Xanthocytophaga agilis: one gene and its partner. The main gene of each other region encodes a partner of the protein of the gene in region 2 in a complex. Links are inferred from orthologs where the notes say so. Each region holds a gene or a part of one and is shown on either strand. Other genes may lie near its edges.

What was found.
Region 1: the proteins of hslU (region 2) and hslV are in contact, whole or in part, in a solved structure (PDB 1G4A), measured with the Escherichia coli proteins. The link is inferred for Xanthocytophaga agilis from one-to-one orthologs.

Annotation. Positions count from the first base shown.
Region 1 is NZ_JASJOU010000010.1:240,629-256,372, reverse strand. The notes cover bases 7,043-9,846. They hold hslV (ATP-dependent protease subunit HslV), read left to right. Parts: upstream 7,043-8,076; coding sequence 8,077-8,616; downstream 8,617-9,846. Other genes in these bases: QNI22_RS25780 (pyruvate dehydrogenase complex dihydrolipoamide acetyltransferase), read right to left, coding at 8,689-9,846; QNI22_RS25790 (DUF5684 domain-containing protein), read left to right, coding at 7,442-7,870; QNI22_RS25795 (hypothetical protein), read left to right, coding at 7,043-7,204. Outside these bases: QNI22_RS25825 (UvrD-helicase domain-containing protein), read right to left, coding at 1-55; QNI22_RS25820 (DUF6436 domain-containing protein), read left to right, coding at 304-903; QNI22_RS25815 (GAF domain-containing protein), read left to right, coding at 933-2,354; QNI22_RS25810 (NADAR family protein), read right to left, coding at 2,896-3,768; QNI22_RS25805 (L-type lectin-domain containing protein), read left to right, coding at 4,293-5,144; lysA (diaminopimelate decarboxylase), read left to right, coding at 5,592-6,824; more of QNI22_RS25795, read left to right, coding at 6,854-7,042; more of QNI22_RS25780, read right to left, coding at 9,847-10,329; QNI22_RS25775 (NAD(P)H-dependent oxidoreductase), read left to right, coding at 10,726-11,361; QNI22_RS25770 (ComEA family DNA-binding protein), read right to left, coding at 12,002-14,107; QNI22_RS25765 (PorV/PorQ family protein), read right to left, coding at 14,088-14,936; QNI22_RS25760 (two-component regulator propeller domain-containing protein), read left to right, coding at 15,257-15,744. UniProt on the Escherichia coli protein: Protease subunit of a proteasome-like degradation complex believed to be a general protein degrading machinery. The complex has been shown to be involved in the specific degradation of heat shock induced transcription factors such as RpoH and SulA.
Region 2 is NZ_JASJOU010000010.1:83,571-99,351, forward strand. The notes cover bases 4,015-6,855. They hold hslU (ATP-dependent protease ATPase subunit HslU), read right to left. Parts: upstream 6,199-6,855; coding sequence 4,831-6,198; downstream 4,015-4,830. Other genes in these bases: QNI22_RS25115 (PAS domain-containing protein), read right to left, coding at 4,015-4,412; porQ (type IX secretion system protein PorQ), read right to left, coding at 6,314-6,855. Outside these bases: QNI22_RS25110 (MaoC family dehydratase), read right to left, coding at 1-318; more of QNI22_RS25115, read right to left, coding at 417-4,014; more of porQ, read right to left, coding at 6,856-7,360; lon (endopeptidase La), read right to left, coding at 7,475-9,988; QNI22_RS25135 (OmpA family protein), read left to right, coding at 10,379-12,346; QNI22_RS25140 (GAF domain-containing protein), read left to right, coding at 12,824-14,458; QNI22_RS25145 (BaiN/RdsA family NAD(P)/FAD-dependent oxidoreductase), read left to right, coding at 14,497-15,723; QNI22_RS25150 (hypothetical protein), read right to left, coding at 15,734-15,781. UniProt on the Escherichia coli protein: ATPase subunit of a proteasome-like degradation complex; this subunit has chaperone activity. The binding of ATP and its subsequent hydrolysis by HslU are essential for unfolding of protein substrates subsequently hydrolyzed by HslV.

The DNA of each region.
Region 1 (15,744 bases), 160 kb from region 2 along the record:
TATACGTTTTTCCCGAACCTGCTGAAGATGTATATACTTTAAACGGCTTCTCCATATTTCTGTTACTAACTGACAATCAAGCACTGTTGCCTTAAAGAGGTTTGTATCCTACTCTGTGTGATGATGATAGACAGGAAAGAATTTAAATGTAAAGGTAAGAAAACCTTGCATTACCTTAAATAGACATTTTGCATCTATCTGCTGCAAGGTTTTCCTACCTGTTGTAAACACACTTGTCTGTCAGGGAGTTTCTGAATTTATAAGTTCTCCTGTAAATTTGATATACGCTTTACTTTTCTATATATGCTAAACAAGGTGCTGGCTATATTGTTGACTTCAGCTGCAATCTCAGGTATTGCTTTTCTGTTTTGGCAACAGGAATTACAGTATCAGCTGCCTACACCTGTTCCCAAAGGGTATAAAAGCATAGACACAGGCACCTATATATCATTGCCTGAAGAAATCCAGATAAAAAGCAAAAAACCTGTACTGATTCATTTCTTTAATCCTGAATGTCCTTGTTCTCGATTTAATATACAGCATTTTATTACACTGACCAGAAATTATGCGGATAAAATGGACTTTTATGCAGTAGTATCTCAGAAAGAAGAGATTGAATCTGCAAGGGAGTTGTTGAAAGATACAAATATAGGAGTAGTTACAGATGAGAATCAGTCACTAGCGAAGAAGTGCGGAGTATACTCAACCCCACAGGCAGTTGTGATTGATGAACAGAGTCAGTTGTATTACCGGGGAAATTATAATCGGGCTCGTTACTGTACACAAAGACAGACCAGTTATGCCCAGATGGCTATTGAACAAGTGATTGCACATAATCCGCCACCTTATTTTGATACACTGGCTACCCGTTCATATGGATGTCAGCTACCAGAACGAAATTAGTGTGAAACAACATATAATCAACACAAGCTATGGATGAGAAATACGAAGAGTATCTGTTGGAAGATGCCTACGTAAAGATTAACAAAACCGGAGACAGTGTTAACAACATTGCCTTTGCCTGTTATTTTTTGTTTGGTTGTATCATTGCCTTTCAATATGGGACTTTCAAAATTGCATTTGGAGTGGGTGGTTTATGTCTTGTCATGTACTATGGAACCAAGTTCCTGTTACCTAAGTCTTCTTTTTACCAGTATATAGGAAGTGTGATTGTGGCCTTGTTTTCTGCCCAGTTTATTTACCAGATGCATGGTATGTTTGAGATGCACTTCTTTGTTTTTATAGGAGCTACTTTGCTCATTGCCTATCAGAACTGGCGATTGCAGCTACCCAATATCATTGTGGTGGTTATCCATCATGGCATCTTTGCTTACCTGCAATATAAAGGAAATGCAGAGATCTATTTTACTCAGCAGACCTATATGGATCTGGAGACGTTTCTGTTCCATGGAGCTCTGGCAACGGTAGTGGTATTAATTTGTGGGTATTGGGCTTATATACTAGAGCGAAAGACGAAGAGGGAAATGTTTATCAAGGCAGGTGTATTGCAACAGGTAAACAACATCCGACACAATATAGAGTTTGCAGATGCGATCAGTCAGGGAAATCTCGCTGCCATTTATACCATTATGGATGATAAAGACGAGCTGGGTAAGTCGTTGTTGAAAATGCAGGCAAGTCTGACTATAGCCCAGAAGAAAGATATGCAGGACAAGTTTATGACGTTGGGACTGGCTCAGATGGGAGAGATTTTGCGTAATAGTTCGGATATCCAATCACTTTCGTATGAGATCATTTCGCACATGGTCAAATATCTAAAAGCCAACCAGGGTGGGATTTTTATTCTTCAGGACAAAGAGTCTGATCCTTATCTGGAGCTGACAGCCTGTTATGCCTATGATCGCAAAAAATATTTGAAAAAACGAATAGAGATAGGAGAAGGATTGATAGGTCAGGTAGTTCTGGAAAAAGATACCATCTTTCTTACCGATATTCCCCATGATTATGTTCATATAACTTCTGGACTAGGTGAGGCTAATCCGGGTTGTATATTGATAGTACCGCTTAAACTCAATGATGAAGTAGAGGGTGCACTGGAATTGGCGTCTTTTAATGTATTTGAAAAGCATGAGATAGAACTGGTAGAAAAACTGGCAGAAAGTATTGCCTCAGCGGTATCAGCTACCCGAACAAATGAGAATACAAAAAAACTATTGGAAGAATTAAAGCAACAAACTGAAATGTTGCGCAGCCAGGAAGAGGAAATGCGCCAGAATATGGAAGAACTAGCGGCTACTCAGGAAGAAATGGAACGTCGTCAGGCTGAAATGGAAGAGATGCGCATAGAAGAGGTAACACGTCTGCAAAACAGAATTAAGGAACTGGAAGGGTAGTTGAAAGTGTAAAACTTCTTTTAGTTGATTTTATAGCAGTCAGGGTTTTATTGGATAGAGGGATATAATTACCTATCTGATTATATCCTGACTATTTTATTTCCAATATCCTGATATAAAGTTAGTGTGCATAGTTTTATGTAGATGAGATTGTTGATCGGAATTCAACGCAGACAATTTTTTGCGATGAATTTCAATCAAACAAAAAATTTGCGGTTTATTTTGTTCAAAATAATTTCTTGCGGTTTACTCAACGCATCAGCAATTTTGTGGTGAACTCTAGGCAAAAACTTTTTTGAGAATAGCAATAGAGACTGCCTCCTTATTTTATTGTATGCCTAGAACTAAACTCAAAATTTGTAATGAGCATAGTTCTATGCACATTAGGCAAGAAAGGTTGTATTTAAGGTAGTTTGGGCATTTGCAGTCCGTTCTCCTTTAGGTTTTAGATCAAGTATAACAGAAAAAGAAAATTGAAGTAAGGATAGGAAAGCATACTGTAAGAAGTTTAAAAGCTTCCAAAGTCTTTCTCTTGGCTCTATCAAACTGTGTACTCTTTCAGTTTGCTCCAGTCAATGATATGATAGTTTTTATAAACCTTCCGCAATTCATCTCTGACTTCCATAAGGGCAAACCCCAGCAGATTACTGCCCCGCCAGGTAGTCGGGTCCAGTGCCTTTGCATTGTCTTCGGCCAGACCTATGCCCCAGATTGTATCCAATGGACTAGCCTCTACCAGAATCTGATTGCCTGTAGATAACAGATAGTCACGCATATCTTTGTTTTGGGTAAACTTGTAATAGTTGCCATTGAGGACAATGGAATATTTGGCTTTGTCCCAGATGCTTTGATCAAAGTTTTTTACTTTCTGTCCTAAGGCTTTCATTTCCTTTGGGTCTGTTGATTGCATAATTCTGCTCTCTGTTTCAGCGTCCTCAAAGAGTCTGGCTTTTTCAGCCATCATATATTGTTCCGCACAGGTGTATTCGCCTTCATCAACCTCAAAGTAAGATGGTTGCCACTGTCCCAGACAAAACTTATCCAGTGCGTCAGGATTAGGTTTCCAAAAGAAAAGATAGGAGAGTGGGGCTGATTTGACCTGCTCGATCAGTTTCTCTCTTGAATACTGCATCTCACCATTTTTGTGCCATAGTTGTACAGTCCCACATTCAAAATCCTCAATGTCTTCAAAGTCATAATCAGGGTTGTAATATTCCCTCCAGAATACCGGATGCGGAAACATCTCTTCATACTGTCGTCGTTGCTCTTCTGATAAGTTTTCCTTCCAATCCCCCAAATTAAATTTATATCCTTCCCCATAACCCATTCGCCAGCCAATGCTGTATTGTGAGATATGAGGATACATAATCCATATAGGAGGCATAGGACTATCTAGTGTAAACGATGGAGTCATAGGTGGTTTAGTTTATAGACGGTGAACTTTAATATTGTATAGAGTTTTTCAAATTGTACTTAATTTTTGAATGGGAAAACGTAGTTTGAGCAGGTTAGGTTTTGCGCAGCAATAGATAAAGTAATTTATTTTTTGTTTTCCCCAAAGCAACACTCCTCTGTTTCCCTGAAAAAATCTCTCCCTTTTGTCTTCCTTAAGTAAATCTCTCTTTGCTGTCCTTCTGAAAGAAACTCGTGGCAAGACCGGCGGCATTTGGTTTCTGAATATTTTTTTTCACTCATATACCAAGCATGGCTCTATTTGTCACGAGTTTCTTTCAGAAGGACAAAGAAGGGAGTGATTCTTTTATGAGACATGATTCAAAAGGACAAAAAGTATCGTCCTCCCATCAAGGCAGAGAGTGTTTTTTTCATCTGAAAAATACTGAAATACTTGCTGTTTTTACCACTTGGTTTTGTATCTTTCCTATACATTCAGCGAGCCGCCTTTCCCTTACAGATTTACCAACCTAATTTCGTACCACTATGCGTGTACCTTTACTCCTTTTGGCAGGTATGGTAGTGGCGATAAGCTCTGCACAATCGCCATTTAAGCTTATGGGCGATGCGGCTCCAATGGATGGAGGCTGCATACAACTTACTCCGGATGTTCCGTATTCTGAAGGACTCGCATACAGTACACAGAAGCTGAATCTGAATACCTACTTTGAGATTCAGTTTGATATTTATCTAGGTACTAAAGAAGAAGGGGCAGACGGAATTACCTTTGTGGTACACAATGACCCCAATCAGTATCAGGCCTTTGGCACCTGGGGTGAGTGTATGGGATATGGTCGCTGGAGCAAAGACTATGTAGCCGGAAATTATATTTCGCCCTCTGTCGCTGTTGAGTTTGATACCTATTACAATGCCCGCCAGAACGACCCTTACTGTGATCATGCCGCCTATCTGGAAAATGGTACCAACTTTCATACCCAGTACTGGAACAACAATACGGACAATTATAACCTGGAAGACGGCAAACTCCATGACTTCAGGTTTCGGTGGAATCCGGAGAAACAACTGATCACTGTTTTTCTGGATGGACATATAGTCTATTCTGGCAAGAAAGATCTGATTCACGAAGTATTTAAAGGGGCTACTCAGGTAATATGGGGCTTTACAGCTTCTACAGGCCGGGCCAGTAACCTGCAGTATTTCTGTCTGAAGCAGATTGCCGTCTATAAGATTCCTTCCAGGGCAGTAAAACCTGTGAAACCAGCCATTCCAAACCTGACACTCCAAACTGCCCCCAAAATGGATCATAACCAAGCTGCTATATCTGAGGTCACATCTGTACAAACACCCAGGTTAGACCAAGTGCCTTTGTTGCGATAGTTGAAACACAGTTTTCCAGACGCTTCGGACAGATCAGACCCTTCTAAAAAACATTTTATAAAGGGGATGAGCATTGCAATTTTTTAAATATCTGATAAACAGCACCTTATTTTATTTAAAAATTTCCAAACTAACTTTCATGGTCAGACTGAATACACAATACCTGTAGTACTTGTTTTGTAATTACCTATTAATCAACCAGATAATCTAATTCCTGTATTACCTCCCTTTATAAAATGTTTTTTAGAAGGGTCTGATCTGTCTGAAGCGTCTGGAAAATGGAGATTTGCTATTGGCATTTTTTAAGTGCAGGTAAGATAATGAAGCAGATACCTGAACCTTGATTGCCAATAATGCTGAATCAGATAAAAAAAGATACTATTTTTGAGACTCATTTTATCTGTTCAACTACAAACGCTGTTAGCAGCAAGGGATTTCTCAATTTACATGCAACTTTCCGGTCAACAGTATCAGATTCAAGGGCTTAATGTACTTGATATCTGCCAGCAATTTGGAACACCTCTCTATGTCTATGATGCGGATGTGATTATTCGCCAGATCAATAACCTTAAAAGCGCTTTCAATACCGTTCCTTTGCGGATTAAGTTTGCATGTAAGGCACTGACCAATATTTCTGTGTTGAAGCTGATGCAGACACAAGGCATTGGCATTGATGCCGTATCTGTAGCAGAAGCTCGGCAGGCGTTACTGGCTGGGTTCAAGCCTAAAGATATTACCTTCACCTCCAACGGAGTAGATTTCTCAGAAATACAGGAGGCGGTAGAATTGGGTGTCTCAATCAATGTAGATAATCTGCCTACACTGGAACTGTTTGGAAAGATCTTTGGAAATACTGTTCCCTGCTGTATCCGGCTAAAGCCCAATATCCGTGCAGGTGGCAATGCTAAAATCCAAGTAGGGCACGAACACTCAAAGTTTGGTATTCCATTGGCACAACTGCCGGATGTACATACCCTGGTTACCAAATATAACATTGTTATCAATGGTCTGCATATTCATACCGGATCAGATATTCTGGACCCGGAAGCCTTTATTCAGGGAGCTAATGTACTTTTTACAGTAGCAAAAGAGTTTCCAGACCTTGCCTTTATTGATTTTGGTGGTGGATTTAAAGTCGGGTACAAAAAGGGTGACAAAACTACCAACATGCCAGACCTAGGTGAAAAACTTTCAGCTGCCTTCAAAGAGTTCTGCAAAGACTATGGTCGTGAACTGGAAATGTGGTTTGAACCTGGTAAATATCTGGTAAGTGAGTGTGGCGTGTTGTTTGTAAAGGCTAATCAGGTAAAACAGACACCGAGCATCACCTTTGTACAGGTCAATTCAGGCTTAAACCATCTGATTCGTCCAATGATGTATGATGCCTATCATGAAATTGTGAACGTATCTAACCCTGCTGGTGAACTAAAAACCTATGATGTAGTAGGATATATCTGTGAGACAGACACATTAGGCTCTGATCGCCAGTTGAACGAAGTCCGTGCGGATGATGTGCTGGCGCTATTGAATGCCGGAGCCTATGGCTTTACCATGAGTAGCCAGTACAATGCCCGTTTTCGTCCGGCAGAAGTATTAGTCTACAAAGGAGAAGCCCGTCTGATCCGTGAACGTGAGACAATGGAAGATATTCTGCGTAATCAGATTTTACTAGACTTTTAATCATTTTTCAACTACCTGTGATGTCAGAGATGTCATCTGTTATTATATTGTACCGTCCGGTTGCTCAAAAAGAGTTAGATCTTATTGAGCAATCTGGTTGGACAAAGTTCCCTCCCAGGCTCCCTGAGCAGCCCATTTTTTATCCGGTACTAAACCTGGAATATGCCCGTCAGATTACAGTAGACTGGAATGTTCCTGCCTATGGCAATGGCTATGTCACTCAGTTTGCAGTAGATGCTGCGTATCTCAAAAAATTTCCTGTACAGAATGTAGGAGGCAAAGGCTATGATGAACTATGGATTCCTGCCGAAGAACTGCAAGAATTTAACCAGCACATTGTAGGAAAAATTGAGGTAGTCGAGCAGTATTTTCAATCTTAAGGTTTTTCCTCAAAAAACATTTTCTGGGTTCATTTACATTAACCATGAAAATGTTGCTGGTAACATGTTATATAGGGTCAATAGTATGAAAAAATAGGTAAAAACGTCATATGTAAGGAAAGGTGTGCCACTGAAATAATAAGTTTCTCCTTTGGAAGTAATTTTACTACAAAATAAATGGGGAACACCGAAAACCCGGTTCTAATAGAGTAGGTAACACAAATCTTGCTTTACAGTATGTTTGCTCTGTTTTCAGTTTTATTCTTAATCTATGTAGGTATTATTATTCTAGCCATTGTATCCTGGTGGAGGTTATTTGAAAAAGCTGGAAAACCGGGCTGGGCTTCTATAGTACCTATTTATGGTTTTATTGTTCAGCTTGAAATAGTTGGGAAACCTGCCTGGTGGACGTTATTACTCTTTGTTCCTATTGTTAACATAGTAATTCTGATCTGGACGTTAAATCTATTGTGCAAAAGCTTTGGAAAAGACGAAGGCTATACTGTTGGTATGCTCTTTTTAGGGTTTATATTCCTGCCAATGCTGGCTTTTGGTAATGCTGAATACCTTGGCCCTGCAGGAGACCCCGATTACCAATTTGCCAGAAATACCTATGGCACAGTTCCTATTCCTGTAAATAAAGATCTTTACAATAGTAATAATTAAACGTGCATAAATTTTCTGCAAGTATCCCTTTACTCATTTCAGGTAAAGGGATTTTGTTTTTAGAAAGATACCATCTTCCCTTGTTTGCATCCTTCTCTATCTGAACTTTTTCTTTTCTGCAAATATTATTTAAACTTGAACGTCAATAGTATCACAATGGAGTATAACATACTCTGTTGCATTACTCAATTCTGATTAAATAATATATGATGGAAAAGATTCATGCAACTACCGTTGTTGCTGTATTACATAATGGTCAGGTTGCCATTGGGGCAGATGGCCAGGCTACCATGGGAAATACCGTTGCCAAAAGCAACGTCCGTAAGATCCGTAAACTGATGGATGGCAAAGTGTTGGCAGGCTTTGCTGGTTCTACTGCTGATGCCTTTGCCTTACTAGAGCGATTTGAAGAAAAACTGAATGCCTACGGTGGGAATTTTAAGCGAGCTGCTATAGAACTGGCAAAAGACTGGCGTACAGACCGTTTCTTGCGACGGTTGGAAGCAATGCTGATTGCGGCTACTAACGAAGAAATCCTAATCATCTCCGGAACAGGTGATGTGTTGGAGCCAGATAATGGTATTGCGGCCATTGGTTCAGGAAGTATGTATGCACAATCTGCAGCTATTGCGTTGAAGAAACATGCACCACAACTGACAGCCGAACAAATGGTGACAGAGAGCCTTCATATTGCAGCGGATATCTGTATTTATACCAATCATAATCTGGTGGTAGAGAAGCTTTAACAGATTACAGATATAAAACAAAAGAGCCTGTTCTGAAACAGGCTCTTTTGTTTTACAAAAATGAGTTTCTGATTATACCAACATACGCATAGGATCTTCCAGAAGTCCTTTTAATGTTTGCAGGAATGCTGCTCCTGTTGCTCCATCTACTACACGGTGATCGCAAGACAGAGTCAGTTTCATAATTCCGGAAACTTTGATCTCTCCATTTACTACAACAGGTGTTTGTTTGATTCCACCTACTGCCAGAATACAAGAGTTTGGAGGGTTGATAATGGCAGTGAATTCTTCAATACCAAACATACCCAGGTTCGAAATAGAGAAAGTGCTTCCTTCCATTTCCTGAGGTTGCAGTTTTTTATCTTTCGCTTTTCCTCCCAGTTCTTTTGCATCCGCTGAGATTTGAGATAGAGATTTGATATCTGCGTTTTTGATAACAGGCACCAGCAATCCATCGGGTACAGCAACAGCCATACCAATGCTCACATGGTGATTGTAACGAATTTTGTCACCTAGCCAGGATGCATTGATCGCTGCATGCTGACGCAATGCCATTGCTGTAGCTTTGATCACGATATCATTGAATGACAACTTAACCGGTGAGTACTGATTCATTGCTTCACGGGCAGTAGTTGCCTTATCCATATTCACTTCAATAGTCAGATAGAAGTGAGGTGCACTGTACATACTTTCTGCCAGACGACGTGCAATAACTTTACGCATCTGAGATACAGGCACATCTTCGTAACTTTCCTGACCTGTTACTACCGGCGCTTTAGCAGGAGCTTTTTCTGCTGCTGGCTGAGACGCAGGAGTAGTAGAAGGAGTAGAAGTTGGTTGTGCAGAAGGAGTGAATGTTTCGACATCGCGTTTTACGATACGTCCATTCTCACCACTTCCTTTCACTTGTTGTATGTTAACACCTTTTTCTTCTGCAATTTTCTTTGCCAGAGGAGAAATCTTAACACGTTCGTCAGAATCAGAAACAGAGTTAGCTGGCTGCTTGGCAGGTTCTGTTGCAGAGGCAGTATTGTTGCTAGTTGTTGCTGCCTGGGGTGTAGAGGCAGTAGCGGTTGCTCCTCCACCTAACAATGCCTGATAGTCAGCGCCTTTTTCACCAATAATTACTAGTGGAGCTTTGGCGGCTACAGCATCTCCTTCTTTGGCACCTATATACAATAATATACCAGCTTCCGGAGATTCAAAATCCATCGTAGCTTTGTCTGTCTCGATTTCAGCCAGCAAATCACCAGATTTTACTGTGTCACCTACTTGTTTATGCCATTTTACGATGGTTCCCTCAGTCATGGTATCCGTCATCTGAGGCATTGGAACCAATGTCGCTTTTACATTAGCAGCTGGAGTAGCCGCTACTGGTGCAGGAGCTGGCTTGCTTTCTTCTGCTTTTGGTTCAGCAGCCGGAGGAGGTGTTGCTACAGATCCACCTGTTTTTCCATCCAGCAATGCTTTGAAGTCTTCACCCGGTTTTCCTACAACGGCGATAATACCATCGATAGGAACGTTTTTTTGATCGGTAATATATAAGATTGTACCTTCATTGTAGGACTCCAGCTCCATAGTAGCTTTGTCGGTTTCTACTTCGGCCAGAACGTCGCCGGTTTTGACCGTATCACCTACTTTTTTCAGCCAACCAGCAATGACACCTTCGGTCATGGTGTCACTCATCTTGGGCATACGTATTGCTTCAGCCATTTTTTCTCAGTACGAAAGAATTAAAATTGAAAATCAGTAGAACTCATTAGGACACCAAATATACAGGTGTATTTATAAATAGGCAAAAGGCAGCACAGAAAAGGCATTTTTTTTTACACAGGTAATTGAAATGCTTCCTGTTTTAAGAAACCCTTTCTGAAGGATTTAGTTTCATTATTCAGTGTATTTGAGTTAATAAGAGATTTGGCAAAGTAGAATTGTTGTCCTTGCCTATGGTTGGAAAGTGGAAAATGGACGTTTATACAGGCTTGTTGCCTCATTCTGCAAAAACACTATCCCAAAGGTTACCACTAACCTTTGGGATACTACTATCTTTTGCATAGTAAAGGCAGATAGCTTTGTAGCAACAATTCTAACCATTTAAAATCGACTACAATGCAATTTAACGAAGCAATAAACTGGCGTTATGCTGCCAAAAAAATGAATGGGCAGCCTGTACCACAAGCAAAAATAGACGCCATACTAGAAGCTATTCGATTATCGGCATCTTCTGCTGGTCTTCAACCGTATGAGGTTGTAGTGATTGCTGATCCAGCTTTAAAAGCAAAGATTTACGAGCAGTCATGTCCGCAACCTCAGATACAGGAAGGGTCACACTTGCTGGTTTTCGCTTCACAATTATCTGTAAGCGAAGAGGATATTCGTACCTATATGGAACGCATTGCTCGTACCCGCAATATTCCTGTTGACTCATTGAACGGGTTTTCCGACTCTATCAAAAACGGGCTGCTTTCTATGCCACCGGAAATAATCAAAAACTGGGCGTCCCGTCAGGCATACATTGCTTTGGGATTTGGATTGGTAGCTGCTGCTGTTGAAGAAGTAGACTCCTGCGCTATGGAGGGTTTCAACTCTGTTGCCCTTGATGAATTATTAGGCCTTAAAGAAAAAAACCTTGGTAGTGTTGTATTGCTGACATTAGGTTATCGGGATGAAGAGAAAGATTTTCTGGCAGGTGCAGCAAAAGTACGGAAAGATCGTGCTGAGCTTTTTACAGAACTTGTAGCCTGAGATTAAATAAATTAATATAACAGAAGTCATCCTACAGTCTGGCTAGGCTAGATTTACGACAAGTTTTACTCCTATCTTGTCCTATATCTTTTCTGGAAATGGCGGTTTTAAAAAGAGAGCGCTGGTTCGAACGTCCGTTCGGACCTAATTTGAAAGCAACGTCCGTTGCGTTGGGACAAATTGATACTTGTTTAGGTTTGGGTTAGCACCCAAACAGAGTTTTACCGACCAACGCAGCGGACGCTGCTCTCAAAATGGACACAAGCGGACGCTTGCGCCAGGAACTTTCTTTGTTTCCAGAAAAGTTATGGGACAGGATAAGGTCTTATGCCTGCAATCAATTCACAATAAAATCTGATTTGTGCCTGTTTCTATGCAATCAGCAATTTTGCGGTGAATTCCGATCAGATTTTATTTTTGCGGTGAATTATGCGCAACAGAAAAAAATGATCGGAATTCCGTTCAAAATAAAATGTGGTTGAAATTATGTTCAAAAGCAAAAATGTGGTGAACAGTATGCAATCTCTTCATAAAATAACGGACCAGCTTTGCATCCTCTGAAAAACTTTTGCATAGAATAATGCATATGCAAGAGATCTGCTTGAATAAAAGCTCATCCTTACATTTGGGGTGACTTCTGTTACAAATGATACCGCACCTGTACTTTTATATCTGTACGTTGAGGTCCATTGATCTGATCAAGTCCTGACCCCATTGTATCCTGATTGACAAGTGAGGTTCGTGCTACCCGAAACCATACCGAACAACGTGGAGTCACATCATAATTAAGGAGTAGATAATACCGTGCTCCCCGAAGATAATACATAGGAACAGAGAAACTGTTCAACACATCTTTTTCAAAGGCATACTGCCGGTTGTCATAATCTTCTGTATCAAACAAGGCAAAGCGGGTACTAATCTGCCAGCGACGTAGTTTGAGAGTAAGGTCTTCCATGATAGCATATCCGGTTGTCAGTGTACTTTGTTTAAAAGAACTGAACTGGACACGAGTTCGCAGAAAAAGATAGTCATTAGCCTGGAAGTCTATGTTAAATAAGTATTGTTTACGAATAGTCTCTGTGATAAAATTGATGGGAGAATCCTGATCAGGTTCGTTTCGTTGTTTATGTTCTTCTCTATATTGTGTGTATAACAGGAGTTTTTTAGTTGGCTGCCAGGCTAGACGAAGCAAATAATCGAAGCCTTCGGATGGTCCATCAACCCTATATTTTAGCCAGGAAAAACGGTAGCTATCATAATATGCTGTAAGAGTAATCCGTCGGGTGGGGTTGAATTTTACTCCCCAGTAAATACCACTTTCATTGATGTTGCGTGTATTTTCGCCAAAGGCCCCTCCATAAAACGTATGGAAGTTCCGATCATAGTGTCTGATCAGTAGGGAGGTGGATAAACGAGGTGATAAACTACCTATAATACCTGATACAACTCCAAGGCCGCCACTCGATGAACGAGCTGCTTCTCCAAAAAGGTTAAAGTTTTGCCATACATAACTATAGTGTAGTCCTATGCCTGTATTGTTTTTTCCGGAAAACTCGAACTGATTATATCTTCGGGGGATTTTCTGTATAGGCGTATCATACTGTGTATAGATAAATGTGCCTCCCATTTCAAACCTTCCTGCTGCACTTTTATACGTAATATCCCCTCCTGAAGTTTGTTCTAGTACAGTGGCTCTGGTTGCTAACTCATGAGGCGTGCGATGATAGCCGGCAAGTAAAAGAGAGGAAATATAGCTATCTGTCAATGAATCACTATCATTTACATTTGCATCTCTATGTATATGAGAATAGAAGCCTGTTACTTCAAATTTACCTAACACATAGGTAGCAGCACCTCCTCGCAGAAAGCCAGTTTCCATAACAGATGTGTAGGGACGAATACCGACCTGGCTCCGTCGTATGGTTTCAACTGTAGAAGCGCCTTTTCCAACTGAAAAACCTGCTGACAGGAGTAAACCCTGTCCAATCTGCAACTGATAATCGCCAATCGCAATTTTTTTCCAGTGCCGTTTATTTTCCAGCAGCAAGTGCCAGGAGAAAAAATCAGCCCCATACTGATAGCGTGATGGTTGCCAGACTATTTGCTCACCCGCATCTTTTTCCATAGTAAAGCCCAAACTGAAATCGCCTGGATGGTTAATGCGATAACGTGCATACCAATGACCAGCAGAGCCTGTATATCGTTGTGTTAGCGACCCATCACGGGCTGTGTCTGGAGGTAGGAATCCTTTTTTCTTTTCCAGTGTCTGGTCATAGCGTAGCAACAGTGTATTACTACGTTCTGTCAGTATTCGTTTCCACAATGAACGGTTATCGGATGCATTGCCATTATCGTAAACAGTTACAAAGGGTAATAATTTTTGTATAGTCGGTATATCAAAACCAGGTATAGCCTGCAGTTCATAGATAGAAAGTAGCCTGCCATTGGTTTTACGATAGTCAACGAAAGAATTTATCTGCGCTTCTGATAGTATATAAAGCGAACCTAATAGGTCACGAGTGGCTATATTCAGATCCAATGGATGTGTATAGAGTTGCAAAAGAGATTCATAGAGATCATCAAAATTGGCGTCTTCTTTTTGGGTAGCCAATAATTGCTGTGCAAAATCATCCAAGTCTATCTCTTTTCGGGCGGGTTGTTGTGCTTTTACTATATCTACCCAACTACAAAAAATCACCAGGAATATCAGCACCTGAATAAGTCTTTTAGCTTTTAGTAGATTCATTAGTAGTTTTCTTTTTTGGAAGACGAACACTGAGAGACAAATTATGAGATAATCCTAAGGTAGAGTGTGTCTGAAAGGCATAATCCAATTGTAACTTCTTAGGGCTAAAGCCAATACCAAAGGAATAAAGCTGTGGACGAGTGGCAATGCCTGTACGTAAACGCAGGTTTTTTACAATCTCATATTCTAGTCCAGTTCTGAAGGTGCCCGGAAAGTTAATGTCCTTTTCCAACTCTACAGTCCAGACGAGCTTAGTATGAGGCTTGTATGCCAAACCTACCTTCATGACAGTAGGAATACGTTCATTAGTTGAAACGTCTAATTTACTTTGGGATACATTATATATATGGACACCCGCTGAAAGCTGTGGTAATAACTGGACCACTGTGCCTATTTCAAACAACACAGTCTGTTTCTTGCCTACCTCCTGCATTCCAGTTTGGAGGTAGTTTACCCGTAAACCCATACTGATATTCTTCCAGAGATATCCATAAGAGATTCCTGCTGTTGTTTCATTATACAGCTCATCACCAAGGCGACTAAGAGTCGCACCCAGTACACCCTTTGATAAAGGATGCACATATCCGACAGCCATTGTTTGAAATCCAGACATACCATACCGAATGTTATAGTTTGCCAGTAGATGAGAATACTCTGTATAAGCAAGCCCTCCGGGATTGTTCCATACAGACCAGGGATCTGAAAAAGTAACAGAACAATTGGCAAGCCCCCATACACGAGCTCCTGCGGGGTTAGGCTCTCCGCTTGCGAAAACGGTCTGGATACTAACTATTACTAGAAGAGAAGAAAAAAATAATAATCTTTTCAAGCGTAAAAAATGTGAGGTGTAACATATAAAAAGTGTGTAAAATTATCAATGGTGGGGATCCCGTGAATAGTAAAATAGACTGAAAGACGTGCATTGTAATATTTTAAGCATAAATAATACAGCATACCATACTTTGTTTTTTTCTGAAGTAAATCAGTGGCTAAGATTTATTTTTTTGATTTTGGGAGAGGGAGAATTCCTATACTTTGTTATATCTCGTTACGTATGTAAGAATGCCGCCAAACAAAGAAGATATATTGCCTGGAAAGTAACTTACTTAGTAGACTAATAAAAGAATAAATGGCATATTCTCTTAAATAATGATTTTCTTACAGTATTTCCATCCTAAGAAGCTTGCTCTATGCTATAGGCCACAATGGCTTATTGGCCTGGTTTTGGCTTTTTTATGTGGAATGCAAACAGGATTTTCACAGATAAGTGAATTGAGCTTCAGGAACTTATCTACAAAACAGGGGCTGTCAAACAAAGATGTACATGCCATCCTGCAGGATAGTAAAGGCTTTATCTGGTTTGCCACTAAAGATGGCCTCAATATTTATAATGGATATACCATTCAGGTTATTCAGAATAATCCTAAAGATAATGAGAGTCTACCCAGCAATGATGTTCGTGCATTGGCTGAAGACAATGAAGGTTACATATGGGTTGGTACCTATGATAACGGGCTGATTCGTCTCAATCCACAGACCCGTAAAGGAGTCATTTACTCAACGGCAACTGATAAGGCGCTGACTTCCAATACAATATTCGACATCCATAAAGACAGGAACGGCAATATCTGGATTGC
Region 2 (15,781 bases):
TCTGGCGGATGATTTAGGAAGGATTTCCAATACAGTAAACACAGCCTGATAGACAACTCCTACTAGCATCGGTTGTACAAACTCCATAGATTGTTTTAGATAGATGCTTCCCTCTCCTGGAAATTGAGTCCCCAATACTTTAGAGAATACACTTCCTCCCAAAAAGCCATGAATGATAGGTTTACGAAATATGGTTTTTGCAGCAAATTCTGCATCCAGGTGTAAAGGATTGGTATCACCTGTAACTGTAGCAAAGGCTTCTACATCTTTCTGTGAAAAAGAAAAGTCATGTGTATATATCTGATTAACCTCTAGCATATAACTGTTTCTGATTTTTAGGTTGAAGGGGCAAAAGTAAAAAGTCCTCGTGTAAATAACAGCGAGGACCTGGATTTTTAACAATTACCGAACCTTACTCAGGCTTTGGTTTCTGTCTTTTCGTATAGTGCCAGTTTGGCTTTTAATTCTTCAATCTGTTGCAATTGTATTTCTTTATCCTGTATAAGCTCTCCAAATTTTTTATCATTCTGCAACTTTTCAGTGACATCTTTGGAATATACGGCAATAGCGGTTATAGTACCTTGGGCATTACAGACCGGTACATAATTGATAATCAAATGGATTGGATTACCTTGAATTACCATTTCAATATATTCTTCAAACTGTTCACCTGAGAAAGCTCTTTCATATCTGGCTTTTTCTTCTGCATTGTTCAAGAATCCTAGGATGTCAAAACCTTTTTCCATCTTTATGCCCATCTCCTCAAACTTAGTTGCAAATACTTTATTGAAAAAAAGTATTTTGTAATACCCATCAATAATTGCAATGGAATCAGTACTCACATCAATGATATTGGTTAGACATCTTTCTTTTTCCTGTACTTCCATAAGCATCCTATGCATTTCCTCCTGTGTTGCCGAAAGCTCTTCCATATTCTGACGTAATTCCTCTTCCTGAGCTTTGAGTTCTTCTGCTTGGCTTTGTGCTTCTTCCAATAACCTTTCGGCCTGTTGTTTGGCTATGATGGTTTCAGTTACTTCTTTAGCAAAAACAGCCGCAGCAACAACATTGCCTCCATCATCTCGTAATGGGCTATACGTTTGCACAAAATATTGTTCTTTGCCGTTCTCTTGTTCGAATTTCTCCACGATCTCAAAGAACTCGCCATTCAATGCACGGTCATAGTATTTCTTGTAAACAGATTTTTGTTTCTCATTAAAGATGCTGAGGATGTCAAATCCTTTTCCAACTTCTATACCTGCTGCTCTGTATGTTTTCTTTATAAGTTCATTAGCCAGAACAACCTTATACTCCCGATCTACAGTAAGGATAGAGTCGTTTGTTGCATCAACCAGATCATTCATGAAGGCTTCCTTCTCTTGTACGTCTTTTAAGATCCGGTGTAATTCTTCTCTTTGTGAATTAAGCTCTTCTGTTTGTTCCTGGCTTTCTTTCAACAATTGTTCTGTTTGTTGTTGCAGTTTCAATCGGTTGGTAATATCATGAGCAATCAAACTTACACCAATGATATTGCCTGTAGCATCTTTTAACGGATTAAATGATACCTGGAAGTCCAGATCAAAATGATGGCGGTGTGGAACATCCACTTTTTCACCGCCAAATGCTTTGAGATATGGCGCTTTAAACCTTCTCTCCTCTTCTTCTCCTTTTTGTCTTGCCATCTCCAGAAGGTCTGAACCTGCTTCTACAGGGAAACCGTATTTTCCAAATTTTTCCTTAAAGGCACTATTAGCCAGCACAATTTTGAAATCCTGATCAATGGTTAGCAAGCTGTCTGGAAGCCCTTCAATAATATCGTTGTAATACGTCTTCTGATCATTGATTTTTTGAAGTTGCTTAGCCATCTCTTCCTGATTACCAGAAAGCTCTTCCATACTCTGACGTAATACTTCTTCTTGAGCCTGAAGCATTTCTGCTTGTTCGCTAGCTGCATTTTTGGCTTTTGTAATTTCTGTTACATCCTGAGCAAATATGGCAATAGAAATAACTTCACTGTGTTCATTTTGAATAGGAGTGAAGGTAAAGTTAATATACCTATCCATATCCTGAAACTGATAGTGCTCATGAAGTTCTACTGTTTCACCTGCAAAGGCACGGGCATAAATAGCTTTGTGTTTCGGTTGTTCTTCGGGTGCAAGCAGAGTTGTGATATCAAATCCTTTGTCAACCTCAAATCCCATGTGTTTGTAATTTGCTTTCAATGCAGCATTGCTACTAATCACCTTCAGATTTTTATCGATAGTAACAATCATATCTTTGGATACATCCAGAATAGTAGACATATACCGTTCTTTCTCCTGCACTTGAGTCATTACCAGACGCATCTCCTCCTGGGTTGCCTCTAGTTCTTCCATATTCTGGCGCAACTCTTCCTCTTGTGCTTTGAGTTCTTCCGTCTGACTCTGAGCCTCTTCCAATAATCTTTCAGCTTGTTGTTTGGCTACAACCATTTCAGTAATGTCTTTTCCAAAAATAGCTGCAGCTACAATTTGTCCTTCGTCATTGCGGATAGGGCTATATGTAAGTGAAAAATGCTGGATAACTTTGTTCAGTTCATATTTCTCTATTACTTCAAAGAATTCCCCTCCTAATGCTCGTTGATAATATCCTCTGTAGACGGGTTTTTGCTCATCTGTAAATACATCCAGAATTGGGAACCCTTTTTCAACATGTATGCCATATGGCTTGTATGTATCCTGAATCTGTTTGTTGCAAACAATTACTTTATAGTCATGATCAATTGTGAGGATAGAATCATTTGTAGAAGAGATCAGATCGCTCATAAATGCTTCTTTTTCCTGCACTTCTTTCAAGATTCTTTGCACTTCCTCCTGGGTAGCAGCCAGTTCTTCGAGATTCTGACGCATTTCTTCCTCCTGTGATTTCATTGCTTCCGTCATTTGCTGACTCTGTACCAACAGGCGATTCGTACGATCTACTACTCTGGCATTTGAGAACGTGGAAGCAATACTCTCCGCTACCTTTTCCGCAAACTGAATCTCATGTGGCTGAAAATCGTGAAAAGACGCAATTTCAATGACTCCTTCTATTTTGCTTTCTACTTTCAGTGGAATTAATAACAAGTATTTTGGGTTAGAATCTCCAAGTCCTGAGGTAATGCGGAGATAATGATCCGGAATATCTCTTAGATATGTGGTCATTCCTTCCAACCATACCTGGCCAATCAAACCCTGACCTGGCAGTATTTCTTTCTCCTGAAATTTCTTACGGTTATAAGCATAACAGGATTTGAGTTGTAGATAAGGATTAGGAGTATCTTCATTTTCAATAATGAATAGACCGCCTTGGTTAGCGTTCATATATTTAACCATCTGTTGGATGATCTTATCTGATAAGATATTCAGATCATTACTACTACGTAGAATATCTCCGAAATGAGCAAAGCCTTCGTTGGCCCAAAAACGTTTTTTCTCTTCTGCAGATACTTTTTTCAATCCTTCACGCATTTGGGAGAGAGAAGTCCCCAAGTCTCCTTCGTCATCAAAGACGCTGATATTATTGTCAAAGTCTCCTTTTCCGACATAGAGGGCAAATTCTTTGATCTCACGAAGATTACCAGACAATATATTGAGTTCTTTAATAATAGTATTCAGTTCATCCTGAGATGCGGGAATTTCTTCAGGCAAATTTCCTTTACTTAGTTCACGAAGATATTCTTTTAATGAACGAATACGGGTGAGTACACCCACAATCATGAAGAAACCAATAAAGTAGGCAAGCACAAACGACAGGATTACATATACTGGAACCAACCAGCGTAGACGACTCTCTACCCAACCTATTTCTGTTTGTGCACGTTCAATCTCTCTGGACTGTATTTCTTCGTTTCTTCTAACTGAGGCAACCAATGCATTTACAGATGGCTGAACAGTTTCGCTATACATCTTTTGGGCTGCAGCACTATCTACAGGTTGTTTCAGTGCAACCTGTAATTGATTGTATTCATTTGAAATCTGAACAAGCAAACTTTTCTCTTCAGCTTTTAAGCACTTATTGGAAAGATTGATTAGACTATCTCTGGATGCAACAGCAGATTGTTGCAGTTGTTGCACTTCTGCCTCATCAATCGTTTCCTGAAAAATATTCTTTTGCTGCCAGGCAATGACAAGTCCTTTACTGGAAGATTGTAATTTGGAAGAGTACCTATGAGCATCTGTCGCTACAGTGAGTGCATACTTGCTTTGCTGAATAGCGGAACGCCATTGCAGGTTAGTAAGTATCACCAATATAATTGCAACACTGCCCAACGAAAGAAAACCGATTGTCAGCTTTCCCTGAATAGTGTTATAGTTCAAATTGAAGTAATAACGGATATAATGCGAAAGCCCTTTATCCGACTTCTTAGTAGAATTATCCTTTACCTGTTCCATGTCAATGTATTCATAATAACAATAAGCCTATAAAATAGCATGGGCAAAATTACAGGATACGGCACTGGAGTTTGATAACATTTAGGGGGAAATCCTACAAGTGAGACATTCGTAAAGAAATGATAGTAAGGGTATTCTATAGTAGATAAACACAGGGTAAAATACATTTTTCTTATATGTAACCTGGCATTGTTTTAAGCCTTTACACTATTTGGTGAAAGTGTACAAAATCCCGAAAATACAAAAGCCTCTCCTGAATAAGAGAGGCTTTTGTATGATAAAATTTGTGTATTAAATCAATAAGTACTTTTAGCAAAAGAGCTTATGCGTTTTTTCAGATGTCAGTTAGTTATATCGGCAAAATTTATCAATATGCTAACTGAATAGTACATCTGTCCAGTTCTTATGCAAAGCTACATTATAAAATATACTGACTTAAGTCTCTGTTTTTCACCAGACCGGAAAGCCTTTCATCCACTAATTGTGCATTTACCACAATCTTTGCATTAGCTCCAATTACATCTGGTATGTCAAAAAGGAATTCGTTTAGTAAGTGACTCATTACTGTATGCAGACGTCTCGCGCCAATATTCTCAACTTCTGAGTTGATACGAAATGCAATTTCTGCGATTTGCATCAATGCATCATCCTGAAACGTGAGTTCAACACTTTCTGCTGCCAACATTGCCTCGTACTGTTTGGTCAATGCATTTTTAGGCTCTTTTAGAATATGGTAGAAATCATCTTTGGTTAAGCTTTGTAATTCTACCCGAATTGGGAACCGACCTTGTAACTCAGGAATCAGATCTGAAGGCTTGGAGACATGAAAGGCTCCTGCAGCAATAAATAAAATATGGTCAGTATTGATTAATCCGTACTTGGTGTTGACCGCACTCCCCTCTACAATAGGGAGCAGATCTCGCTGCACACCCTCACGGCTTACATCCGGTCCACCGCTACCCCGACTGGAAGATGCAATCTTATCTATTTCATCAATAAATATAATACCTACATTCTCTGCTTTCCGGATAGCTTCTTCCTTTACTTCATCCATATCAATCAACTTGGCAGATTCTTCTTCCAGTAAAATCTTTCTCGCTTCTGCAATAGTGACTTTTCGTTTTTTTGCTTTTTTAGGCATCATGCCTGACAACATCTCTTGCAGATTCATCATTGTCATGTCATCCATGCCAGGTCCCACCATACCAATTTGAGCTCCGGCTTGCTGTACATCAATCTCGATCTTACGGTCATCCAGTTCTCCACGTTGTAACTTATCCCGAAAATTCTGACGGGTTCTTTCGTTTAGCTCATGATCAGATTTGGGTTCATCATTGGTATTGCCTGAGAATCCAAAAGAAGGCTGTTTCATCGGAGGAATCAGTGCATCCAGAATAATGTCCTCAACCATTTGAGAAGCCCGGCCCTTTACATCTTCTTTTTTTCGTGCCTTCACCATCTGTACTGATTGTTCAACCAGATCACGCACCATACTTTCCACGTCCCGGCCTACATAGCCTACTTCCGTAAATTTAGAGGCTTCTACTTTTGTAAATGGAGCATCTGCTACCTTAGCCAGGCGTCGGGCAATTTCTGTCTTTCCTACACCGGTGGCACCTATCATCAGAATATTATTAGGGATGATATCTTGTTGAATTGATTCCGGAGCATTCATTCGCCGCCAACGGTTACGTAAAGCAATCGCTACATTCCGTTTTGCATCATGTTGCCCTACAATATATTTGTCTAGTTCAGCAACTATTTGTCTGGGAGTGAGATAATTCATTCAATTAAGAATTAAAAATGAGTTTACTATATATAACTGTTCCTGATCAGGAATATCGTCTGTTAACTAAAAGACGAATAAGAATGTTTTTCATTGTATGGAGCATTTTAATTACCTACTTAACTTCCTTTCTCTTAATTAATCCACCGAGGTTGGCTGTTAAAGTAATGTAGCTAACTCCTCCTGCGGCCTGTTGATAAAACCGTGCATATCCTATATGTAATGGTTTTAGCTTCAGTTGAAAGCCAAACGAAAATCCGGCATTGAATGCACCATCAAACAACCGCATTTCCTGATGCACCAGATGGTTATATCCCAAGCGTATGTAAAAAGCTTTAGCAAGCACCAATTCTGTGCCTAGAGTGATATGCCGTGCCACTTTGTCAGCAAAGCTTATCTTCTTGGTAACAACATTTCCATTCGCATCCAGGGAAGTATTTAGTATTGGGTCGTTATAGGCAATATCCGGTTGATGCAGATGGTGGGCAGTGATAAAAAATCGAAAAGGCATAAATTCTGGTTTAAAGGTAGTGCCTATTTGTACATCAAACGGCATCACCTGCTGACTGGCTTCTGGAGTATATTTTTTTAGCGTAAGTCCGGCATTCTTTATAACCAGACCAATAGTCCAGTCTTTCTTGGGATGTTTCCATACTCCTCCCAAATCCATTGCAACTCCATAGCTACTGTAATTGGCAATTGCAGAGCCTGAAAATTTTACAGTAACCCCTAACGTATAGGCTCCTTCTGTATGCGCATGAGATAAGGAAACTGCATAGTCGCTGGCTTGAAAAGTACCTGTCACATTACCGGAAGCGTCAGTTTCTTCCATGGTGCCATAGTTCATGTAGTGTATTCCCACACCAAAACGTTTTCCCCGAAATTGATCTGCATAGGCTGATGAGAAAGCATGTATTTGCCCAAAAAAAGGGATATAGCTTACAGATAAATGCTTATCCATCTCTTTATTTAATAAGGCAGGATTGGAAAACTGGCGATTGACATCGAAGTCTGCATTGCTGATATTAATACCACCTGAAGAGGCTATTGTTGCATTGGAAGGTTGACTCAGAAATGCAAATCCGTTATGCCCTCCCAGAGATTGAGCTTTTCCAATACAGGCGTATAAAACCAGCAGAATACATCCATAAAATTTCACCATGAATAACACGAATAGTCTATTGAGCAAAAATAACAGTATTTTGATGTCTGGCGACTCAGAAATAAAAAAGGTTCAGATAATATATCTGAACCTGATATTCATAGCAAATCAGACCTAGACTGTAAGAACGTTCTGATTCTGATTTACAGTTTCTTTTTCTTTTATATCATGTACTGAGAGATCAATTGCATTGGCTACTTTCTCAGGCAATAAAGCATATTGTAGCACTTCATCTACCGTGTTTACATAATGTATCTTTAATCCTTCGATATATTTTGGGTTGATATCTTCAATATCTCTACGATTTTTCTCACTCATGATAATTTCTACAATACCTGCCCGTTTCGCTGCAAGAATCTTTTCCTTAATACCTCCTACAGGCAATACCCGTCCTCGCAGTGTGATTTCACCTGTCATGGCCAACTTGTCTTTCACTTTGCGTTGAGTGTATACAGAGGCTAGTGAGGTGAACATCGTGATTCCGGCAGAAGGGCCATCTTTAGGGACTGCACCTGCAGGAATGTGAATATGCAGATCAAACTGATCAAATATACGATAATCAAGTTGCAGTGTATCTGCATGAGCCCGTAAATAGGATAATGCAGCAGAAGCAGATTCTTTCATCACATCTCCCAATTGCCCTGACAGAGTCAAACGTCCGCGTCCACGGCTCAGGCTGGATTCTACAAACAAGATTTCTCCGCCTACCTGTGTCCAGGCCAGACCTGTTACTACACCTGCCACACTGTTATCCTGATAAATTTCTTTATCAAATATTTCTGCTCCTAAAGCCTTTGTAATAAAAGCAGACGAGATCTTTTTCTCATACGCTTCTTCCATTGCTACAGATTTTGCAACCTTACGCATTACGGTTCCGATCTGTCTTTCCAGTGAACGAACCCCTGATTCACGCGTATAGTCATCAATGATCTTGATAATAGCCTTGTCATCAAAGGTTACATCCTTGGGAGACAATCCATGTTCTTTGCGTTGCTTAGGAATCAGGTGTTTTTTGGCAATCTGTAGTTTTTCTTCCAGTGTATATCCTGTCAGTTCGATAATTTCCATTCTATCACGCAACGCAGGCTGAATAGTTTCCAATGAATTGGCGGTTGCAATGAATAATACTTTGGATAAATCGTATTCTACCTCCAGATAGTTATCCATAAATGTAGAATTCTGCTCAGGATCCAATACTTCCAGCAATGCAGAGGAAGGGTCTCCTCTGAAGTCAGAGCCTACTTTATCTATCTCATCAAGAATAAATACAGGATTATCTGATTTACCTTTGCGGATATTTTGAATCACTTTGCCAGGCATTGCTCCAACATAGGTCTTACGATGTCCACGAATTTCAGCCTCATCATGTACTCCTCCTAATGACATTCTGACATAGTGACGTCCAAGTGCCTTGGCAATAGAACGGCCTAAAGATGTCTTTCCAACCCCTGGAGGGCCATACAGACACAGAATTGGTCCGCGCAGACTCTGAGTTAGCTTCAATACTGCCAGATATTCAATAATACGATCTTTGATCTTATCCAGTCCATAGTGATCTGCATCCAGTATTTTACGGGCTTTGGCCAAATCGAAGCTATCCTTGGTATATTCAGACCAGGGAAGATCTACCAGCAGTTCTACATAGTTCATCGCAACCGGATACTCAGCTGCCTGTGGATTAATGCGGGTTATTTTATCCAGTTCCTTAGCAAAGTGTTTACCAACAGCTGCAGGCCATTTCTTTTTTAATCCCTTGGCTCTTAGTTCTTCAATTTCTTTTTCCGTACTGTCGTATCCAAGTTCATCCTGTAATACCTTTATCTGTTGACGGAGAAAATAGTCCCGTTGTTGTTGGTCAAGATCTGAATGTACTTTGCTTTGTATTTCATGTTTTAATTCCAGCAACTGAATATCTTTCTGCATAAACTGAAGAAGCAACTCAGCCCGTTGCATACCTTCACTTACCTCCAGAATCTTTTGCTTATCAGATACTTCGGCATCAAGATTAGAGGATAGAAAGTTAGTCAGAAAGCTAGGGCTTTCAATATTTTCAATGGCAATCTGTGCTTCTCTTGGAATTTCAGGTCGAAGGTTAAGAATCTTTCCTGCAGCCTCTTTCAATGACTTAACCATAGCCTTCACTTCCTTATTGGTAGTAGCAGGGAAATTATCAGGCAACAGATTGATCTTTGCAGTCAGATAAGGATCCTGTTGTATGGGTTCCACCATCTCAAAGCGCCGCTTACCTTGTATAATAATAGTTGTATTACCATCAGGTAATACAAGCATTTTGATTATATGTGCAACAGTACCTGTCTTGTATAAATCTTCATAGGTGGGTTCTTCCTTATTGGAATTAGATTGAGCCACAACACCTATTACCCGGGTGCCTTTATAAGCACGTTTCACCAGCCTGATAGATTTCTGCCTTCCCACTGTAATCGGGATCACTACTCCTGGAAATAAAACCGTATTTTTAACAGGAAGAATAGGAAGTTGTTCCGGAACCTTAAATTTCTCAAAATCTTCGTCTTCATCAGGAGATAATAGCGGAATCATCTCCACTGCATCATCATCTGCAATGTCGGCTACTATCAAATTTTCATAAGGATTATTATTATACCTCATTGAATACATTTACTGTTTTGAATGAAAAAATCCGGGATGAAAAAAATAAAAAATACTCTAACTTCTATAACATTATCTTTAATTACTTTAATCGTCCGGTCGCATTTTTGTCTGCGATTTTATATATGCCCAAAAACCTCGCCATTCTTACGAATATGGCATCAAAAAGAAACAACTGACATATTGACTGATTCACTTACCAGTTTCTTCATTTTTTTATCTAATATTACATTCGGAAAACTATGTGCCAGTTGATTACGATGTTGAGAACACCACTATTATGTAACAAACAATTATCTTTCGTGTTTTCTGCCCTAATAAATATTTTAACCAGCTATGCGAGGGAAGATTTATTTACTTAATTATATCGTTTGCATCCTATCGCTTTATATGGTGATACCTGCAATGTGTCAATACAAAAAGGTTGAAGGAGGTATCAGGCGACCACGTCATTCATCCACAGCTGAGCAACAGGCGGCTGCCATGGAAGCATTTCAATTTAAGGATTTGCGTCCGAACTTCCGCTATTATGATGCTAAAAAGTTGGACGAAATCGAAAAACTGGAGAGAGATAAAGAATGGGAAAAAGCATATCCCTTATTGAAAGAATATGTCCAGAACTTTGGAATGGATAATTTCTTGCGGGATATGTACCTTGTCTGGCGTTTGGGACGTATGTCTGAACAAGCAAAAGATATAGGTCAGGCTAAGTTTTTATACAGACTTGTATTAAAGCATCACCGAGGAGATATTAAAGTGCTTGAACAGCACTATGACTCACTTACCAGTACTGAGAAAGATTATTATGTCCCACTGGAATATTATTACGAACTGGTTGAGTTCCGCAAATCTGTAGATACTTTGCTGCCTCCTGTAGGTGTCCTGATAGACATGGGTATAGAGATTAATTCTCCTAAAGCCGACTATGGGCCTACATTAAGTCCGGATAATAAATTCATCTTTTTTACGTCAAAACGAAATACTAAGAAGATGGGAATCAGAAACGTAACAGTGCAAAATGAGGATATTTATTATGCGCGTAATGTTGATGGTTATTGGGAACCAGCTCAACCACTTGATAATATAAACACTGCTTACAATGAAGGCTCAGCTGTACTAACCAGAAATGGTAGAAAACTGTACTTCTGCCGTTGTGAGGCTCCGGGGGGTCTAGGAGATTGCGATATCTATATGGCAGAACTACAACCTGACAGCACCTGGGGTAAAATACAAAATCTGGGGCCTAGAGTAAACAGTCGTTCCTGGGATTCTCAACCTTCTTTATCCCGTTCTGAGGACACTCTTTATTTCGCCTCTGACAGATTAGGTGGATTTGGCGGATCTGATTTGTACTTCACCTATAGATTAAAGGGAGGAGCATGGGCACCTGCCCAAAATATGGGACCTACTATCAACACCCGCAGAAATGAAGTAAGTCCGTTTTATCACCCCAATCACAATGTTCTGTACTTTAGTTCTGAAGGTGGACATATCCCTAACTTTGGCAGCTTTGATATCTATAAAACCTATAATTCCAGAGGTATGTGGCAGGAACCGGTTAATGTAGGGCCCTTGGTAAATGGCAAAGGGAGTGAATACTATTTTACAATAGATATGGAGTCTAAGAATTTGTATTATGCACGTTCTGAGGAAACAGATATTCAGAATCTGGATCTTAATTCGTTTCCATTACCTATGGAAGCACAGCCTAAAGCGACTGTGCATCTTCAGGGAGCTGTAATAGACTCTATTTCCAAGAATCCATTTACAGGTATTGTATCGGTTATCGATTTAACCAAGAGTATAGAAATTGCCCCCAAATATCTGCGTCCCGATGGTAGCTATGATTTTGATCTGATTCAGGATCACGAATACCTGGTAATTGTAACAGGAGATGATTTTTTCCGGGTAGAACGACAGTTTAAACTGGTAGGAGACACCTCTATCTATATCGAAACTCCTGCCATTAGTTTGAAGAAATGGGCTTTTGCATCTCTGGAATTTGAAGCAGGAAGCGCCAAGATCATTCCTGAAATGTATAACGACCTGAATAAGCTGGTTAAGTTTATGGCCGATCATCCAAATTTCAGCTTGCGTATCTCCGGACATACAGACTCACAAGGAAAACAGTCCGATAACCTGAAACTATCACAGCGTCGAGCAGATTCGATTAAGAAATATATTGTAGACAAAGGGAAAATAGATCCTGGACGAATAGAAGCCATTGGCTATGGAAGTAGTCAGCCATTGATAGAAGAAAAGACTGAAGACGATCGAAGTATTAATAGAAGGGTTGAGTTTGAGATAAATAAAATGAAACCCAAAACGGATCAGATGGGTAACAGAAAGAGAGATTAAATGGGTTTATATTAGTAATTTTACGGAAGGGTAGATTTCACTACAGAGATCTACCTTTCGTTTTTATGGACTATACCAAGTGATATATATAAATAGTACCTCCCATTCCAGCTATTCAGCGACAAGAAGGAAAACCTGTCAAAATGAATAAGAAATTACATGTCACTAACAGGTAAAACCAACTAAGAAATATTCTAAGATATTCTTTCAGCACATGAGAGTAACTGACTCATATAGAGTGTTTTATTAATTAATTAGCAATTCTACAAGAAGATAAAGCTTTTTATCTAACAGCGAATTATACAAGTTGCTTAGTATTTTTTATTGGAAAAGTATACTAGTTGTATGAAAAGAGCGAAAAAGATACTTATAACTGATTTTCAGCAGATTAGAAAAATATTTGAGTTTGGGTTTTGTTTCTTTTGTATTCACTAATACTCCCATTCCTATTTTTCCAATCTGCTATTTATCAGGTACATGAATTTCACTCATATACTAAGAAAATTCAGTATACACACTACACAAGGTAGAGTTGTCACTTTGAGTGCCAGCTTTCTGACCGTTTTTGTTGTTTTTGCAGGTTTTGTCTATAGGCAAAACAAGAAGACAGAAGACGTTAGTCAGATGACTATTGAAGTGCGTTTGCCTGTTGCTTTAAGTGCAGCCAATGTACTCAGTAATATAGAAGCAGCGGCAACGGCTCAGCTTACATTTATCCTGACAAAAGATCAAAAGTATGTGGATCAGCGCCAGCAGATATGGAAAGATCGGATAAATCCTGAATTGGCGAAACTGGTACAATTAAAACCTGTACTTCCTACTGATGAACAACTTAAAGTAGATAGTATTTCTGCCTGGATAAAGGGATATCATACTACTCAGGAAGAGGAAAATTCTATTACATTGCAGCTTCAAAAGCTGGACATGACGGATTCAACAAGTATAGCTCTACAACAGATTGGTACAGCTCGTTTAGCCGTCCTGGTCCCTCAGATTAGTAATTATTATTCAAAAATAGAACGTGAACTGACTATTCTGAGCCAACACCAGCAGGAACAGCTAGGCAAAGAAGTAGCTGACATTCTCCAGAGTATCAATGCTACTAACTCTACCATTGCCAGCCTGTGTGCAATCATTGTAGTTCTGGCAATTATCATAGGCTATTATGCTTCTCAAAAAGCGAGCAGTGCTATTGAGCAGACTACCTACCAAATTCAGAGTCTTGCAAAGGGCGAGATTGCAGAAAGTATAGCAGAGGTGAAAGGAGATATGAATGTGATTGTGCAGGCAGGTAATCAGCTGAAAGACAATCTTAGAAATGCAGTTTCTTTTGCGTTGGCAGTTGGTGAAGGGAAATTTAATACATCTTTCACTCCTGTTAGTGAAAAAGATGCTCTTGGCAATGCTTTATTATTTATGCGGGATAAACTGCAGCTTGCAGCAGAGGAAGATAGGAAAAGAAACTGGACTACAGAAGGATTGGCCAAGTTTGCCGATATACTACGTAGTACAAATGATTTCAAAGAATTATCTACATTGATTATTTCTAATCTTGTTAAGTATATAAATGCCAATCAGGGAGGCTTATTTATTGTGCAGAAAGAGGATACCCAGGAGCCTGTACTGGAACTAGCTGCCTGCTATGCGTATAACCGGAAAAAATATCTTACCAAACAGATTTTGATTGGAGAGGGTTTGGTTGGACAATGTTACCAGGAAGGTGATTCTATCTATCTGACAGATCTTCCAAATGACTACATACATATTTCTTCTGGCCTTGGTACAGCACGTCCTACCTGTCTGCTTATTGTACCATTGAAAGTAAATGATGCTATAGAAGGAGTCATTGAACTAGCCTCTTTTCAGGAAATTACGTTGCATGAAAGAGCTTTTATTGAAAAGCTGGGAGAAAATATTGCGTCTACTTTATCTGCGGCCAAGCTAAATGCAAAAACACAAAAGCTATTGGAAGAAACAAAACAACAGGCAGAGATTATGCGTAGTCAGGAAGAAGAGATGCGTCAGAATATGGAAGAACTAATGGCGACCCAAGAAGAAATGGAACGCAGACAATGGAAAAACACTGATTATTACGCACAGAATGCTGAATAAAAAATAGTATCTTGGCAGGCTCAAAAAATTGCCTGTACGTGTCAAAAACTTTTGTAGTGATAGGAGGCGGTGCCGCTGGTTTTTTTTGTGCGATCAATGCTGCGCGCCTTAGCCCTGAACTTACTGTTGTTATTCTCGAAAAAACTCCCAAACTGCTTTCCAAAGTAAAAGTTTCGGGAGGAGGAAGATGTAATGTCACCCATAACTGTCAGTCAGTTAGTGATCTGTTGAAAAATTATCCGCGTGGCCAGAATTTTCTAAAAAAAGCATTCTCTCACTTTTCTACAATAGATACTGTTAACTGGTTTGATGAAAGAGAAGTATCATTGAAAGCAGAGGCAGATGGACGCATGTTTCCTGCCACAGATTCATCTCAGACTATTATTGACTGCTTTTTAGAGGAAGCCAGAAAGTATGAAGTGAAGATACATTCTCAATGGAATGTTCACTCCATTACAAAACTGGACACAGGATTTGAAATTACATCTGATAAAGGTCAGAAAATAGATGCTGACTTTACTTGTATTGCCTGTGGTGGGTTTCCAAAGAAAGAACAATTTGATTGGATTACTCAATTAGGACATAGTATTGAATCTCCTGTACCGTCACTTTTTACATTTAATATACCTAAAAATCCTATTACTGAATTAATGGGTATTTCTTTACCATTGGCAACAGTAAAAGTTGCAGGCTCCAAACTTGTAGAATCTGCGCCGTTACTGATTACACACTGGGGTATGAGTGGTCCTGCAGTATTACGCTTATCGTCCTGGGGTGCACGGGTTTTATCAGAGAAAGGGTATCAGTTTACAGGTCTTGTTCACTGGGTACCTGAAATGAATGAAGAAATGATTCGGGCAGAGATTCAGAAGATTCGTTTTTCTTCACCTACTCAGAAAATTCAGAATGCGACCCTTTTCCGATTACCCCAACGTCTCTGGCAGTTCTTAATTGACAGAGCAGGCATTACAGAAGATCTTCGCTGGACCGATTTACCATCCAAGGAACAAAACCGCTTAATCAAGGTACTAACAAATGATGAATATCCCGTAAATGGGAAAACTACGTTTAAAGAAGAGTTTGTAACCTGTGGAGGAGTAAAGTTGGCAGAGGTTGATCCGACAACTATGGAAAGCCGGATCATACCCAATTTATTTTTTGCCGGAGAGATTCTGGATATTGATGGTATTACGGGTGGATTTAATTTCCAACATGCATGGACAAGTGGCTGGCTGGCAGCGAAAACAGTTACCAACAGACTATAAATGGGTAAAGTTATTCTTCATCCCAATCATCCTTATCTTCATCACTTATGTATGACCA